One region of the Citrobacter sp. KH_055_1 genome, then DNA from elsewhere that is predicted to be linked to it. Evidence: predicted binding sites of a transcription regulator. Region 1 holds the regulator's gene; the other holds the start of a gene.

Region 1 (7,721 bases):
AAGGCATCAAAGACAGCGGCTGCAATCGGGCGATTATGGTTGCGCATAATGCCACCTTCGATCACAGCTTCATGATGGCAGCCGCCGAACGCGCCTCGCTGAAGCGCAACCCATTTCACCCGTTTGTGACCTTTGACACTGCGGCCTTAAGCGGTCTTTCGCTCGGGCAAACCGTACTGTCTAAAGCGTGTCTGGCTGCAGGAATGGAGTTTGATGGCAACCAGGCGCACTCTGCGCTGTATGACACCGAACGGACGGCAGTGCTGTTTTGCGAAATCGTTAACCGCTGGAAACGCCTTGGTGGGTGGCCCCTGCCAATGCCTGAAGAGGCATAAGCGGACCATAAAAAAAGCGACCAGATTGGTCGCTTTTTCGTTTCTGCTGATTACTCAGCGTCCGGCTCTTCGGTTTTGTACTTCGCCGCAGTCTCTTTGATAAGCTGCTGCAATTCACCGCGCTGGTACATTTCGATTAAAATGTCGCAGCCGCCAACCAGCTCACCATCAACCCACAGCTGCGGGAAGGTTGGCCAGTTTGCGTATTTCGGCAACTCGGCGCGAATATCCGGGTTTTGCAGAATATCAACATAAGCAAAGCGTTCACCACAGGCAGACAGCGCCTGCACAGCCTGAGCGGAAAAACCGCAGCTTGGCAGTTTTGGAGAACCTTTCATGTACAGGAGAATCGGGTTTTCAGCGATCTGGCGCTGGATTTTTTCGATAGTGGTGCTCATTATCTTGCTTCCTTAACTTCTTTTACGGCAGTAGTCTGACATTGTAACGGGTCTGACTGACAACGGAAAATAACATTTTTCTTACGGTTATTATTTTATCGCCAGTCGCCATAAGTTGCATTCAGAATCTTACTTATCCCTTTTATGCACAAGGAATTGATTATCCCTTCGCCAGTATTGGCGTTGATTGCTGTTTTTTTTTGCGGTCGGTAACGAAACACTATTTTAAACAAAAAAAGCTATTAACTTTCCCCGTTTCTATAGATTAGAATCATCAAGTTTTGAAAATCACACGCAGGCATGATAGACCTGCCCTAACAGAGGACTGCTCAGTGGCGCGGATAAACCGGATCTCGATCACGCTCTGTGCTTTGCTTTTTACCACACTCCCTTTTACGTCAGTGGCCCATGCTTCCAAGCAGGCCAGGACGACACCTGCCGTTTCCCACACGCTCAAAACGGTAGATAAAAAGAAAAGCGCGACAGCCAGTAAAAAAGTCACACAAACCAGCAAGAAAACGGCAAAAAAAACCACCAGTAAATCCAGCACCAAAACCGCTTCCTCTTCCAAAAAACGCACCGCGACACCTGCAAAAACAACCAAAACGGTCAACCGTCGCAGTAAAGTCGCAACAACACAAACCGCTGCGGTCACCTGGACTGAAAAATGCACCCCGCGCAAAGGTCACAAGCCGCGCTGTGTAAAAGTAAAATCAACAGCCCCGGTAGCCCTCGCTGATGCCCATAAAGTGAAAGTGCAAAAAGCGACCAAAACCGCGATGTCTACTCTGATGAACCAGATCGGTAAACCCTACCGCTGGGGTGGCTCTTCGCCGAGAACCGGTTTTGATTGCAGTGGTCTGGTTTATTACGCGTATAAGGACCTGGTGAAGTTCCGCATTCCGCGTACTGCCAATGAAATGTACCACCTGCGCGACGCAGCACCGATCGACCGCGATGAACTGAAAAACGGCGATTTGGTCTTCTTCCGTACCCAGGGCCGCGGCACCGCCGATCACGTTGGTGTCTACGTTGGCAACGGTAAGTTTATTCAGTCACCACGTAGCGGTCAGGAGATCCAAATCACCTCCCTGAGTGAAGATTACTGGCAGCGCCACTATGTGGGCGCTCGTCGTGTCATGACGCCAAAAACAATTCGCTAAAATCTTACCCTACAGTATGTGCTGTAGGGTAAGTTCTTCTTTTGCATAACCTTTCAATTTGCTACCCTATCCTTACTCACAATGAGGCTATTGTGTGTACTCAATATAAATAATAAGGAGAGAAGCAATGTCGTTCGAATTACCTGCATTACCGTATGCCAAAGATGCTCTGGCGCCGCACATTTCTGCTGAAACGCTGGAATACCACTATGGCAAACACCACCAGACTTACGTTACTAACCTGAATAACCTGATCAAAGGCACGGCGTTTGAAGGCAAATCACTGGAAGAGATCGTACGTAGCTCTGAAGGTGGTGTGTTTAACAACGCGGCTCAGGTCTGGAACCACACCTTCTACTGGAACTGCCTGGCACCCAACGCGGGCGGCGAACCGACCGGTGAACTGGCTGAAGCCATTGTTGCATCTTTTGGTAGCTTCGCTGACTTCAAAGCGCAATTCACCGATGCGGCGATCAAAAACTTCGGCGCTGGCTGGACCTGGCTGGTAAAAGGTACTGATGGCAAACTGGCTATCGTTTCCACGTCAAATGCCGGAACACCGCTGACCACCGATGCAACGCCGCTGATGACCGTTGATGTGTGGGAACACGCCTACTACATCGACTATCGCAACGCGCGTCCTGGCTACCTGGAACATTTCTGGGCGCTGGTGAACTGGGAGTTTGTTGCGAAAAACTTCGCAGCATAAAAATGATAACGCAGAAGGGACTCCCTTCTGCGTTTTAGCGTTAGTTCGTGACGCTGCAGGCCTCGTCAGGCTGTTTTCTCGCGGAGACAAAGACCAGTAGCAACGCCATCCCAGCCACAATTGCCCCCATCACCGGGACAAAACTGTAACCTAAACCACCCGATATCACTGCGCCACCCGCCGCCGCACCTAGCGCATTCCCCAGATTAAACGCACCAATGTTGACCGAGGATGATAAGCCCGGCGCGTCGCTGGCAACGCGCATCACACGCATCTGTAACGGCGGAACTACCGCAAAGGTTGCCGCGCCCCAGACTACCATGCTGATGGCTGCACCCAATTCACTACGCGCCAGTAACGGGATTGCCAGCATAATCACCATCAATAGCAGTAAGAAGCCTTTCAGCGTGCCGTTGACTGAGCGGTCCGCCAGCTTGCCGCCCAGATAGTTACCGATTGAGAACCCGACGCCAATCAGCACCAGCATTCCGGTTACAAAGGCAGGCGTGGCATGGGTGATGCTATGTAGCACCGGTGAAATATAGGTATAGAGCGTGAACATCGCACCGGCGCCCAGCACAGTAGTCAGCAACGCTGACACCACCTGCGGGCGCATGAGCACCGCCAGCTCTCTGCGCACGTTCGGGCGCTCCCCTGCTCCGCCTTTCGGCAACGAGAAGAACAGGCTGACCATCGAGATAACCCCCAGACCCGCCGTTGCCATAAAGGACATGCGCCAGCCGATGGTTTCACCCAGCCAGGTCGCTGCAGGAACGCCACCAATATTGGCGATGGTGAGTCCCATAAACATGGTGGCGACAGCGCTGGCCTGTTTGTGCTTTGGCACCACGCTTGCCGCTACAACCGAGCCGAGACCAAAAAAGGCCCCATGGTTAAGACTGGTCAGAATACGCGACAGCATCAGAGTAGTGTAATCGGGAGATAACGCCGACAGCACGTTGCCGAGCGTAAAAATCGCCATCAGAAAAATCAGCGCATTGCGGCGCCCGCGATGAGAAAGCAATAAGGTCATTAACGGTGCACCGACCATCACCCCTACCGCATAGGCGCTAATTAGCATCCCTGCCGCCGGAATCGAGACATCGACGCCTTTAGCGATGACGGGTAATAACCCCATCGGAGAAAACTCTGTCGTGCCGATACCAAACGCCCCTATCGCCAGCGCCAGTAGTGGATAATTTATTTTCATACAGCGACTCCGTAACGTCGAGCCGTGGCACGACACAGAATAAGAGTCAAAAGCATGACATTGATCGCAAAAATAATAAAGTTAACAAAAATGCAAAAGACTTTTGCTTATTTGCAAACAATAGCAGTGGGGGGACGGGTTGGCGGGATGAGGGAGATAGCTCTCCCTCGGCGATACATCAATGCAGCGCGGCGGTTAAACCACTGGCAACAATCAAACCCAGAACAATAATGGTGGTGACTAACGAAAATTTCAGATCGGTGCTCATCAAGTTTTCTCCTTTTTATTCCCACACAAAAAGTGATATTGCGCATTTTTGCACACTTGAAGGTAAAAATCTCTCACGATTTATATTGATAAATGCTTTTAACTCTTCCCCTTTTCGTAAAGATCAGACAAAATTCCACGCTTACTTGATTAGCGTACCGGCCATTGACCCCTTCCTGACGTTCCGTGTCGTTTTCCTGGCGTACCGCAACCCTGATGTTGCGCGAAGGGTGTGTGAAGGCAAACGTTTACCTGGAGTATTCTCAGGAACTTAGGATATGGTCTGGAGTGAGATGTAATGGCAACAATTAAAGATGTAGCGAAGCGAGCAAACGTTTCCACTACAACCGTATCACACGTAATTAACAAAACACGCTTTGTCGCGGAAGAAACGCGCAATGCCGTCTGGGCAGCAATTAAAGAACTACATTATTCCCCAAGCGCGGTGGCACGCAGTCTGAAGGTGAATCACACTAAATCGATTGGCTTGTTGGCGACCAGCAGCGAAGCCGCCTACTTTGCGGAAATCATCGAAGCCGTTGAGAAAAACTGCTTCCAGAAAGGCTATACGCTGATTCTGGGCAACGCGTGGAACAGCCTCGAGAAACAGCAGGCCTACCTCTCCATGATGGCGCAGAAGCGCGTAGATGGTCTGCTGGTGATGTGTTCTGAATACCCGGAACCTCTGCTTTCCATGCTCGAAGAATATCGCCATATTCCGATGGTGGTGATGGATTGGGGCGAAGCCAAAGCCGATTTTACCGATACGGTCATCGATAACGCCTTTGAAGGCGGTTATATGGCAGGCCGTTATCTGGTTGAACGCGGTCATCGCGAGATTGGTGTGATCCCAGGACCTATGGAGCGTAACACCGGCGCCGGACGCCTGGCGGGCTTTATGAAGGCGATGGAAGAAGCGCTGATTAAAGTGCCTGACAACTGGATTGTCCAGGGCGATTTTGAGCCTGAATCCGGGTATCGCGCCATGCAGCAGATCCTCTCCCAGTCGCACCGCCCGACCGCCGTCTTCTGTGGTGGTGATATCATGGCGATGGGCGCGCTTTGCGCCGCTGACGAGATGGGCCTGCGCGTCCCGCAAGATGTGTCGCTGATTGGTTACGACAACGTGCGTAACGCCCGCTTCTTCACCCCGGCATTAACCACCATTCATCAGCCAAAAGATTCGCTCGGTGAAACGGCCTTTAACATGCTGTTAGACCGTATCGTGAATAAACGCGAAGAGTCACAGTCTATTGAGGTGCACCCGCGCCTGGTAGAACGTCGCTCCGTGGCCGATGGTCCGTTCCGCGATTATCGTCGATAATCTGTTGTGCGGGAGCCTTACTCTGGCTCCCGCAGCCACTCTTTATTCAACGTTTCACTGTCCCCTAAATAGTCCAGCAGCCATCTCAGTGCGGGTGACGTATCGTTTTGCTGCCAGGTCAGGCAACACGCGGCATCAGGAAAGGGATTTTCAAGCTGTAGTGCAACCCATTTTCCGCTGTCGATCCACGGTTTGGAAAAATGCGTTGGCACCATCCCAACACAGAGTCCAGCCGATAAACAGGTGGCAGATGACTCCCAGTCAGGCACTACCACCCTTTTTTGGTTATCCAGTAGCCAGGTAATACGTTTTGGCAACGTACGGGAGGTGTCTTCTCGTACCAGCGACGGCCAGTTGCGCAACGTATCGTCACTGAGCGGTCCCGGCATCGACGCCAGCGGATGATGACTTGCCACCACGCAGTTCCAGCTCAACATTCCCATATCGCGAAACGTATAGCGCCCCCCTACCGGAATAGCCTGCGTCGCGCCAATCGCCAACTCCACGCGCCCGTCCGATAACGCATCCCAGACGCCGTTAAACACCTCCTGAAAAACGATTAACTCCACATCATCAAAATGACGGTAGAAATCCACAATCATCTGTCGGGTCCGTTCCGGCCTGACAATATTATCGACGGCAATCGCCAGTTGCCCACGCCAGCCGTTGGCAATTTGCTGACATTGTTGGCGAGTGATCTGCATTTTTTTGATAACAGAGCGCCCTTCTTTTAAAAAACACGCCCCGGCGGGGGTTAATTCCACATCCCGATGGCGACGTTCGAAAAGAGGCACAGCCAGCCACTCCTCCAGTTGACGCACGGTATAGCTCACCGCCGAAGGCACGCGGTGCAACTCCTGGGCGGCAGAACTAAAGCTGCCGTTGCGTGCGACTGCATCCACCACTTCAAGGGAATATTCTGACCACATACTCTGCCTGCAAAAAATTTGAAATCAATAAGCAAATATTAGCGTTTCACAGCAAGAATTTCACTCACTACACTCAGCGGCACTGTTCTATTGCTTATAAAGAGAAATAATGATGCAACCTGGAAAAGGGTTTTTAGTCTGGCTGGCAGGTCTTAGCGTGCTCGGTTTTCTGGCAACGGATATGTATTTGCCAGCATTTGCGGCTATTCAGTCCGATTTGCAAACCCCAGCATCAGCCGTCAGCGCCAGCCTTAGCCTGTTCTTGGCGGGTTTTGCCATCGCGCAACTTCTGTGGGGGCCACTCTCCGACCATTATGGCCGCAAGCCTATTTTGCTACTGGGCCTCTCCATCTTCGCGCTGAGCAGTCTTGGCATGCTTTGGGTCGAAAACGCCACCGGCTTGCTGGTGTTGCGCTTTATCCAGGCTGTGGGCGTCTGTGCGGCGTCGGTTATATGGCAGGCGCTGGTTGCTGATTATTATCCCTCGCAAAAAGTGAACCGTATCTTTGCCACCATTATGCCGCTGGTCGGGTTATCTCCCGCGCTCGCGCCATTATTAGGCAGTTGGATCCTGATGCATTTTTCCTGGCAGGCTATCTTTGCCACCCTGTTTGCCATCACCCTGATCCTGATGCTGCCGGCCCTGCGCCTGAAGCCCACGGCTAAAGCGCGTGACGATAGCCAGGATAAGCTCACCTTTGCCACCCTGTTGCGCTCCAGAACCTACCGCGGCAACGTGCTGATTTATGCGGCCTGTTCCGCGAGCTTTTTCGCGTGGCTGACCGGTTCGCCATTTATCCTGAGCGAGATGGGCTATAGCCCGGCCGTCATTGGCCTGAGCTATGTGCCGCAAACCATCGCCTTTTTGATCGGCGGATACGGCTGTCGTGCCGCCCTGCAAAAATGGGAAGGTCGTCAATTACTGCCGTGGCTGCTCATTCTGTATGCAGTGAGCGTTATCGCTACCTGGGCGGTCGGCTTTATTCACCACGTTGCGCTAGCCGAAATCCTGATCCCATTCTGCGTGATGGCAATAGCGAACGGTGCTATCTATCCGATTGTCGTTGCTCAGGCTTTGCGTCCCTTCCCACAGGCAACAGGACGTGCCGCAGCCCTGCAGAATACGCTGCAACTGGGCTTATGCTTCCTGGCAAGTCTGGTTGTGTCGTGGTTGATCAGCACGCCGCTATTCACCACCACCGGCGTCATGCTGTCTACGGTGTTGCTGGCCGCGCTGGGGTACAAAATGCAGTCGCAGAAAGAATGTCGCTCTCACGCTGATGAGGTTTCTACTGCTGCGCCTGGCGAATCACATTCATAGCGCTTGAATAATTAATTAGCGGGCTAATATTTTTTGATTGAACCCACAAAAATTCAGGCCTATAC
Region 2 (7,721 bases), 610 kb from region 1:
ACCCATAGCTGCGAGCCATTTCCACCAGCCCGCGATCGATATTGCGGATCCCGTGCCAGGTATTGATGTAAATCGGGAACAAGGTACCCAGGGCAACGAGAAAGATCTTGGCGGATTCATCAATACCGAACCACAAAATGACCAGAGGGATCAGCGCCAGATGCGGTATGTTACGCAGCATCTGCACCGAGGTGTCCAGCAACCGTTCCCCCCAGCGTGACAGGCCGCTTATCAGCCCCAACGTCAGGCCAATCGATCCGCCAATAGAAAAGCCGATCGCTGCCCGCCAGGTGCTGATCGCCAGATGCTGCCAAAGCTCGCCGCTGACGGAAAGCGTCCAGAAAGCTTCTACTACACCTTCTGGAGAGGGCAGGATGCGGGTGGACAGCCAGCCCATGGATGATGCCAGCTGCCAGAGCGCCACCAGACCAATCGGTAAAAACCACGGAGCAAAGCGAAGTAACCACTTATTTTGCGGCGTTGCCATCATCGGGCTCCTTAGCGTTGCGCGACGCTACGCGGAATAAATTCGTTCGCCACGGCTTCACCTTGTTGATGCAGGCGTTGCGGCTGCGGTATTTCTGGGATCGAGACATCCAGATGCGGGAACAGTAGCTCGCCGACCTTGTACGCCTCTTCCAGATGTGGATACCCGGACAACACAAAGCTGTCGATACCCAGCGCGGCATACTCATTAATCCGTGCCGCCACTGTTGGACCATCCCCCACCAGTGCGGTCCCGGCCCCGCCACGTACCAGTCCAACGCCCGCCCACAAGTTCGGGCTAATTTCCAGTTGGTCGCGCTTGCCGTTGTGCAGCGCTGCCATTCGGTGCTGGCCCACAGAGTCGGTTCTGGCGAAAGCGGCCTGGGCTTTGGCAATGGTGTCATCATCCAGATGGGCAATCAGGCGATCCGCTGCCTGCCATGCCTCAGCGGTGGTTTCGCGCACAATCACGTGCAGGCGAATACCAAAGCGGATCTTACGCCCAAGCGCCGCTGCTTTTGCCCGTACTTGCTCTATCTTCTCTTTCACCAAGTCGGGCGGCTCACCCCAGGTCAGGTAGAGATCAACCTGCTCAGCGGCCAGTTCCTGCGCTATGTCGGAAGACCCGCCGAAATACAGTGGCGGATGGGGTTGTTGCACGGGCGGGAAAAAGAGTTTTGCCCCACGGACGTGAACGTGTTTACCGTTAAAATCCACGGTGTCGCCCTGTAGCAAGCGTCGCCATACCTGGGTAAATTCAGCGGAGGCTTCATAACGCTCAGTGTGATCGAGAAAAACACCATCACCTGCTAACTCTTGTGGATCGCTGCCGGTTACCAGATTAAATAGCGCCCGACCGTTGGACAGTCTGTCGAGCGTCGCCGCCTGGCGTGCCGCCACCGTGGGGGACGTCACGCTGGGGCGCAGCGCGACCAGAAATTTTAACCGCTGGGTGACCGGGATCATTGAGGCGGCAACCAACCAGGCATCTTCACAGGAGCGGCCTGTCGGGATCAGTACCCCGGTAAATCCCAGGCGGTCGGCCGTTTGCGCGATTTGTTGCAGATAACCATGATCGACCGGGCGTGCACCTTCTTCTGTTCCCAGATAATGGCCGTCACCGTGCGTGGGTAAAAACCAGAACATATTCAGACTCATAATTTTGCTCCTGTCTGCTGAGTGGGTTGCCAGATTCGCTGGCGAATGTCGATTTTTTTCGGCACCAGCCGATTGTCATAAAACAGATCGGCAGTTTGTTGCTGCAATGCGGCAACAGAAGCACTGACGGGCGTAATGGAGGTTGGCGGGCGATGGTCCAGATAGGACGCTATGACCGGCTCAGGTAGCCCCATCGTTTTCGCCAACAGGGTGATGCTCTGCTGGCGTTGGCTGAGTGTTAAGGAATCGGCCTGGCTGAAGGTGTCCAGCACGCCAGGAATAAATGCGCTGTTATTCTCGGCATAAGGACGTGCAGCGAGATAAAACGATCCGGTCTGTTTAAGGTCGGTACCGTCTTTGAGTACGCGTACATCACCCTGCAGCAAGGCGGCGGAGTAGTAAGGGTCCCAAATTGCCCATGCATCCACATTCCCCTGTTGGAAAGCGGCACGCGCATCGGCGGGCGTCAGATAGGTGGCCTGGATATCGGTAAACTTCAACCCGGCCTGCTGCAGGGCCCTCAACAGCAGATTGTGCGCGCTGGAGCCTTTCTGGAAGGCGACCTTATGCCCTTTAAGCTCTGCGACGGTGTGGATGGGGCTGTCTTTCGGTACCAAAATCACTTCTGCATGCGGTTTTGGCGGTTCGACGCCGACATAGACCAGATCGGCCCCGGCGGCCTGAGCAAAAATCGGCGGGATATCACCAGTGCTGCCCAGATCGATGCTGCCGATATTGAGCGCCTCCAGCATTTGCGGGCCGGCTGGGAACTCTACCCAGGAGATTTTTGTTTGCGGGTAGCGTTTTTCCAGCAACTGATGGCTTTTAGCCAGCACCATGCTGACGCTGCCTTTCTGATAGCCAATGCGCAGGGCGTCTGGCGCGGTCTCTGCGGCGTGAACCAGCGTGGATAAAGACAGCAGTCCGGTCAGCGCCAGCCACGGCGTATGGCGTTTGAGTAAATTAAGCATGGGCGGTACCCCGCAGCGTGTTCACGTGCACAAATTGGACATCACGACGCTGCAACGCCTGCCAAAAGGTCTCGAGTGCACTGTCCAGGCGTAATTGCAGGTTCGGCGTAAACTGCGGCTTATGTTGATAATCAATAACCTGCGAATCATCGGCGAAAACGCCGTGCAGGATCTCCTGGGCCTTCAGTGCGCTGAGTACCGGTTTCAGGGCGTAATCGACGGCCAGTAAATGTGCTACGGTGCCGCCGGTGGCCAGTGGCAACACGACTTTGCCTTCCAGTGCACGTTCGGGGAGCAGGTCAAGCAAGGTTTTCAATGCGCCGGAATAGGCCGCTTTGTAGACCGGCGTGGCGACAATCAGTCCGTCTGCATCCTGCAACTGTTCGATAAACGTCTTCAGTGCCGGACTGTCGAAGCGCGCATAGATCAGATCCTCGGGCTCAAAATTGTGCAGATTCCAGTGATAGACCTCGACATCCTGTCCATGCAGTTTTTCTCGCGCATATTCCAGTAGGGCGCTGGAGCGAGAGGGGAAGCGTGGGCTACCCGCCAGAGTGATAACGCGCATATTTATATTCTCTCCTTATAACCAAATATTCGTTTTTATTTAACATTGATAACAATTTGTGCAGTCTGGCAGAGAGATTTTGTTTATCGAAATGATTTATGCGGGATAGAAAAGCTGAAAACTGCATAAAAGGAGGAGAAGAAAGAAAACGTTTGCGTTTTATTGCCGCAGGTCAATTCCCTTTTTGTTCACGATCGCACATAATACGCCCCCGGTTTGCACACCGGGAATCCAGGAGAGTTCATGTACTACCCCTTCGTTCGTAAAGCCCTTTTTCAGCTCGATCCAGAGCGCGCTCATGAATTGACATTCCAGCAATTACGTCGCATTACGGGCACGCCGCTCGAAGCGCTTGTCCGCCAGAAAGTACCGGCAAAACCGGTGACCTGCATGGGGCTGACGTTTAAGAATCCGCTCGGTCTTGCCGCCGGGCTGGATAAAGACGGGGAGTGCATTGATGCACTCGGTGCAATGGGGTTCGGCTCAATTGAGATAGGCACCGTGACGCCACGTCCTCAATCGGGTAATGATAAGCCACGTCTTTTCCGTCTGGTTGACGCAGAAGGTTTGATCAACCGCATGGGCTTCAATAACCTGGGCGTTGATAACCTGGTAGAGAACGTTAAGAAATCGCATTTTGACGGCATTCTGGGGATCAATATTGGTAAGAACAAAGATACCCCGGTAGAGAATGGCAAAGATGACTATCTGATTTGTATGGAAAAAGTCTATGCTTATGCTGGCTATATTGCGATTAATATTTCCTCACCTAATACGCCAGGGTTACGCACGCTGCAATACGGCGAAGCGCTGGATGATTTGCTGACGGCAATTAAAAATAAGCAAAACGATCTCCAGGCGATCCACCATAAATATGTTCCGGTGGCGGTAAAGATCGCCCCGGATCTTTCTGAAGAAGAACTGATCCAGGTGGCCGACAGTTTAGTTCGCCATAATATTGATGGCGTCATTGCCACCAACACCACGCTCGATCGCTCCCTGGTACAGGGAATGAAAAATTGCGATCAAATGGGTGGCCTGAGTGGTCGACCGTTACAATTAAAAAGCACCGAAATTATTCGCATGTTGTCCCGGGAATTAAAAGGGCAACTGCCGATTATCGGGGTTGGCGGTATCGACTCAGTCATCGCTGCGCGTGAGAAAATAGCCGCAGGGGCTTCCCTGGTTCAGATTTATTCAGGCTTTATTTTTAAAGGCCCGCCGTTGATTAAAGAAATCATCACCAATATCTGAATACTACCTTAATCACAAACCAGGGCTTTATTTCTGGCCCTGGTTGTTTTATATTCCTTTACTGTTGCTTATTTAAACATTCTGAGCTTTTATTATTAGGGCAATAAACGAAGCGGCAAAAGGATACTGTCGTAACGACGATGATTAAGGAATGGAGAGATACTGATGCGAATTAAACCCGACGATAACTGGCGCTGGTATTATGATGAAGAGCACGATCGTATGATGCTCGATTTAGCCAATGGCATGTTATTTCGTTCGCGTTTTGCGCGCAAAATGCTCACACCCGATGCATTCTCTCCGTCCGGTTTTTGTGTTGATGATGCCGCGCTTTATTTTTCTTTTGAAGAAAAATGCCGTGATCTGGATTTAGCCAAAGAACAAAAAGCGGAGCTGGTACTCAATGCGCTGGTGGCTATTCGTTATCTAAAACCGCAAATGCCAAAAAGCTGGCACTTTGTGGCGCACACTGTTAGTTGGTCACCGAGGATAGGTGACGCTGCCTGCGTGTATTTAAGCGATACCGAGGAACAGGTCAATCTGTTAGTGGTTGAGCCGGGGGAAAATGCGGCCCTGTGTCTGTTGGCACAGCCGGGCGTGGTTATTGCCGGGCGCACCATGCAGCTTGGCGACGCCATTAAAATCATGAATGACAGACTGAAACCGCAACTCCCTGTCGACAGTTTCAGCCTTGAGCAGGCCGTTTAACTCTCCAGCCTGACCGCTGTTTTTGGCACACAACTGCAGCAAAGAATCGTCCCGTCATCACCAATCGCTGATTTTTTCAGCGGACTGACTTCGCCCTCTACCAGCCGAATCCGGCAGCATCCGCAGATCCCCGCCCTGCACGAATAAGGAACCCGGATCCCCTGGTTTTCCAGTTGTTCCAGTAACACCTGTTGATTGTTGCCACGAAAGGTGTGCCCCTGCCAGTCGATAAGCACGCTGGCATCAGGCTGCTGCTGCTGTGCAATAGTGTCATCGGAAGCCACCGCGCCGTAAGCTCGGGCGGGCCCGGTGGACAAAATTTCAACTTCATCGCCAACGCGGATCACGCCGCTGTTGCGGGCAATGAGATTCTGACCGAAATCGACATCGCCGTTATCCACCGCGCTGCGGAAGGTTTGCAGCGTTGCCAGCGGTTCACCGGACGGATGTTTCTGGCCTTTTTCAGGGCTGATAGTGGTGAAAATACAGCGGCTGCAGGGTTTTGCCACATCAAAGATGACCTCGCCAATGCGAATCACCTTCCAGGTGTCTTCCTCCCAGGCGCTAGCCCCTGAGACCACCAGGTTGGGGCGAAACTGCTCCATTCTGATACTGGCCGGGCAGCGTTGCTGCACATCGCGCAGTGAGGCTTCATTAGTCAGAAGGTAAGGAAAACCATCGGCGAACGAGAGCGGTACGCCGTCGTGGCGTTTGACCCGGCGGGTTAACTGTGGGCCAACCCAGCGTAACTGTACATCGCGCGAGAAAAAACCGCTGAGCCACTGATTGATAGCTGTTGGCGCGATACGTGCAGTAAAATGGTTTCCCCAGACTTCTGTTGGCGCATCCTGGGTGGCGAAGTCGGCAAAACGGACCAACGCACTGCTGCCGTCGGGTGCGGTTAAGTGCAACCCATCGTGTAAAGGGGAAGGGGTAAAACGGACCATCTGGGGGAACTGCCGGGCGGTGATGAACGTTCCGTCGGGTTCGGTAACCATAAAGATGCGGTCAAAGGCCAGACCGCTAACGTCTGCCAGGGCGTGCGTGAGCCCAATACCGCGCATTGATTTAACCGGATGAACAAAAAGTCGGGTTAACGTTACCACTGTACAGCCCCTCGAACGAAAATAAGCCTTCAACTTTATGACAAGGGCGCGAGATTAGCTATAATGCGCAGCAATTTTATTGGAGTAAAAGTGACATTATGAATTCTCTGTTTGCCAGTACGGCCCGTGGGCTGGAAGAGCTGTTAAAAACTGAACTGGAAAACCTCGGCGCCGCGGAGTGCCAGGTGGTTCAGGGTGGGGTCCATTTTAAGGGCGACACGCGGCTTGTTTACCAGAGCCTGATGTGGAGCCGCCTGGCCTCGCGCATTATCCTGCCGATGGGAGAGTGCAAGGTCTACAGCGATCTTGATCTGTACCTCGGTGTTCAGGCAATCGACTGGACAGAGATATTTAACCCAGGAGCGACGTTTGCCGTGCATTTTAGCGGCTTAAACGACACCATTCGTAACAGCCAGTACGGCGCATTAAAAGTAAAGGACGCGATTGTCGATTCCTTTACCCGTAAAAATATGGCCCGTCCGAATGTGGATCGCGAATCCCCGGATCTGCGTATTAACGTCTGGCTGAACAAAGATACCGCCAGCATTGCCCTCGATCTTAGCGGTGATGGTCTGCATCAGCGCGGCTATCGCGATCGTGCCGGTCAGGCGCCGATCAAAGAGACGCTGGCTGCGGCTATCGTGATGCGTTCTGGCTGGCAGCCGGGTACGCCGCTGCTCGATCCGATGTGTGGTTCCGGTACGCTGCTGATTGAAGCCGCGATGTGGGCAACCGATCGCGCACCCGGTCTGCACCGTGGCTACTGGGGCTTTAACGGTTGGGCGCAGCATGATGAAGCGGTCTGGCAAGAGGTGAAAGCGGAAGCACAGGTTCGCGCGCGTAAAGGGCTGGCGGACTATACGTCGCACTTCTATGGCTCTGATAGTGACGCCCGAGTGATTGAAAAAGCGCGCAGCAACGCCCGCCGCGCTGGGATTGCCGATCTGGTGACATTTGACGTCAAAGACGTAGCGAAACTGAGTAACCCGCTACCGCAAGGTCCGTATGGTACCGTTATCAGCAACCCGCCGTACGGTGAACGTCTGGATAGCGAACCGGCGCTGATCGCACTACACAGCCTGCTGGGCCGCACGATGAAAAACCAGTTTGGCGGCTGGAATCTGTCGCTGTTCAGCGCCTCACCGGATTTGCTCAGCAGTCTGCAATTACGCGCTGACAAGCAGTTTAAAGCCAAAAACGGCCCGCTGGATTGCGTACAGAAAAACTATCACGTCGCGGAAACCACCGCAGACAGTAAGCCTGCCACGGTGGCGGAAGACTACGCCAACCGTCTGCGTAAAAATATCAAAAAGCTGGAAAAATGGGCGCGTCAGGAAGGCATTGAATGCTATCGCCTGTACGATGCTGACCTGCCAGAATACAACGTCGCGGTCGACCGCTACGGTGACTGGGTTGTGGTTCAGGAATACGCGCCGCCGAAGACGGTTGATGCCCAGAAGGCTCGCCAGC

What was found. The regulator PurR, encoded in region 1, represses purine synthesis genes. The targets are predictions, from matches to a motif close to CANGCAAACGTTTGCNTG.
Region 2: pyrD (quinone-dependent dihydroorotate dehydrogenase) is a predicted target of PurR. The motif match lies at 3,325-3,342, and genes of this name have one in related genera.

What each region holds. Positions count from the first base shown of each region.
Region 1 covers NZ_CM174473.1:2,443,449-2,451,169, forward strand. The annotation lists gene rnt (ribonuclease T) at 1-335, shown strand, start outside; gene grxD (monothiol glutaredoxin 4) at 386-733, opposite strand; gene AC3ITF_RS11395 (C40 family peptidase) at 1,066-1,896, shown strand; gene sodB (superoxide dismutase [Fe]) at 2,024-2,605, shown strand; gene AC3ITF_RS11405 (MFS transporter) at 2,646-3,815, opposite strand; gene cydH (cytochrome bd-I accessory subunit CydH) at 3,994-4,083, opposite strand; gene purR (HTH-type transcriptional repressor PurR) at 4,381-5,406, shown strand; gene punR (DNA-binding transcriptional activator PunR) at 5,424-6,335, opposite strand; gene punC (purine nucleoside transporter PunC) at 6,448-7,656, shown strand.
Region 2 covers NZ_CM174473.1:3,053,633-3,061,353, reverse strand. The annotation lists gene ssuC (aliphatic sulfonate ABC transporter permease SsuC) at 1-487, opposite strand, end outside; gene ssuD (FMNH2-dependent alkanesulfonate monooxygenase) at 499-1,644, opposite strand; gene AC3ITF_RS14575 (sulfonate ABC transporter substrate-binding protein) at 1,641-2,615, opposite strand; gene ssuE (NADPH-dependent FMN reductase) at 2,608-3,183, opposite strand; gene pyrD (quinone-dependent dihydroorotate dehydrogenase) at 3,427-4,437, shown strand; gene zapC (cell division protein ZapC) at 4,603-5,145, shown strand; gene AC3ITF_RS14555 (YcbX family protein) at 5,142-6,251, opposite strand; gene rlmKL (bifunctional 23S rRNA (guanine(2069)-N(7))-methyltransferase RlmK/23S rRNA (guanine(2445)-N(2))-methyltransferase RlmL) at 6,350-7,721, shown strand, end outside.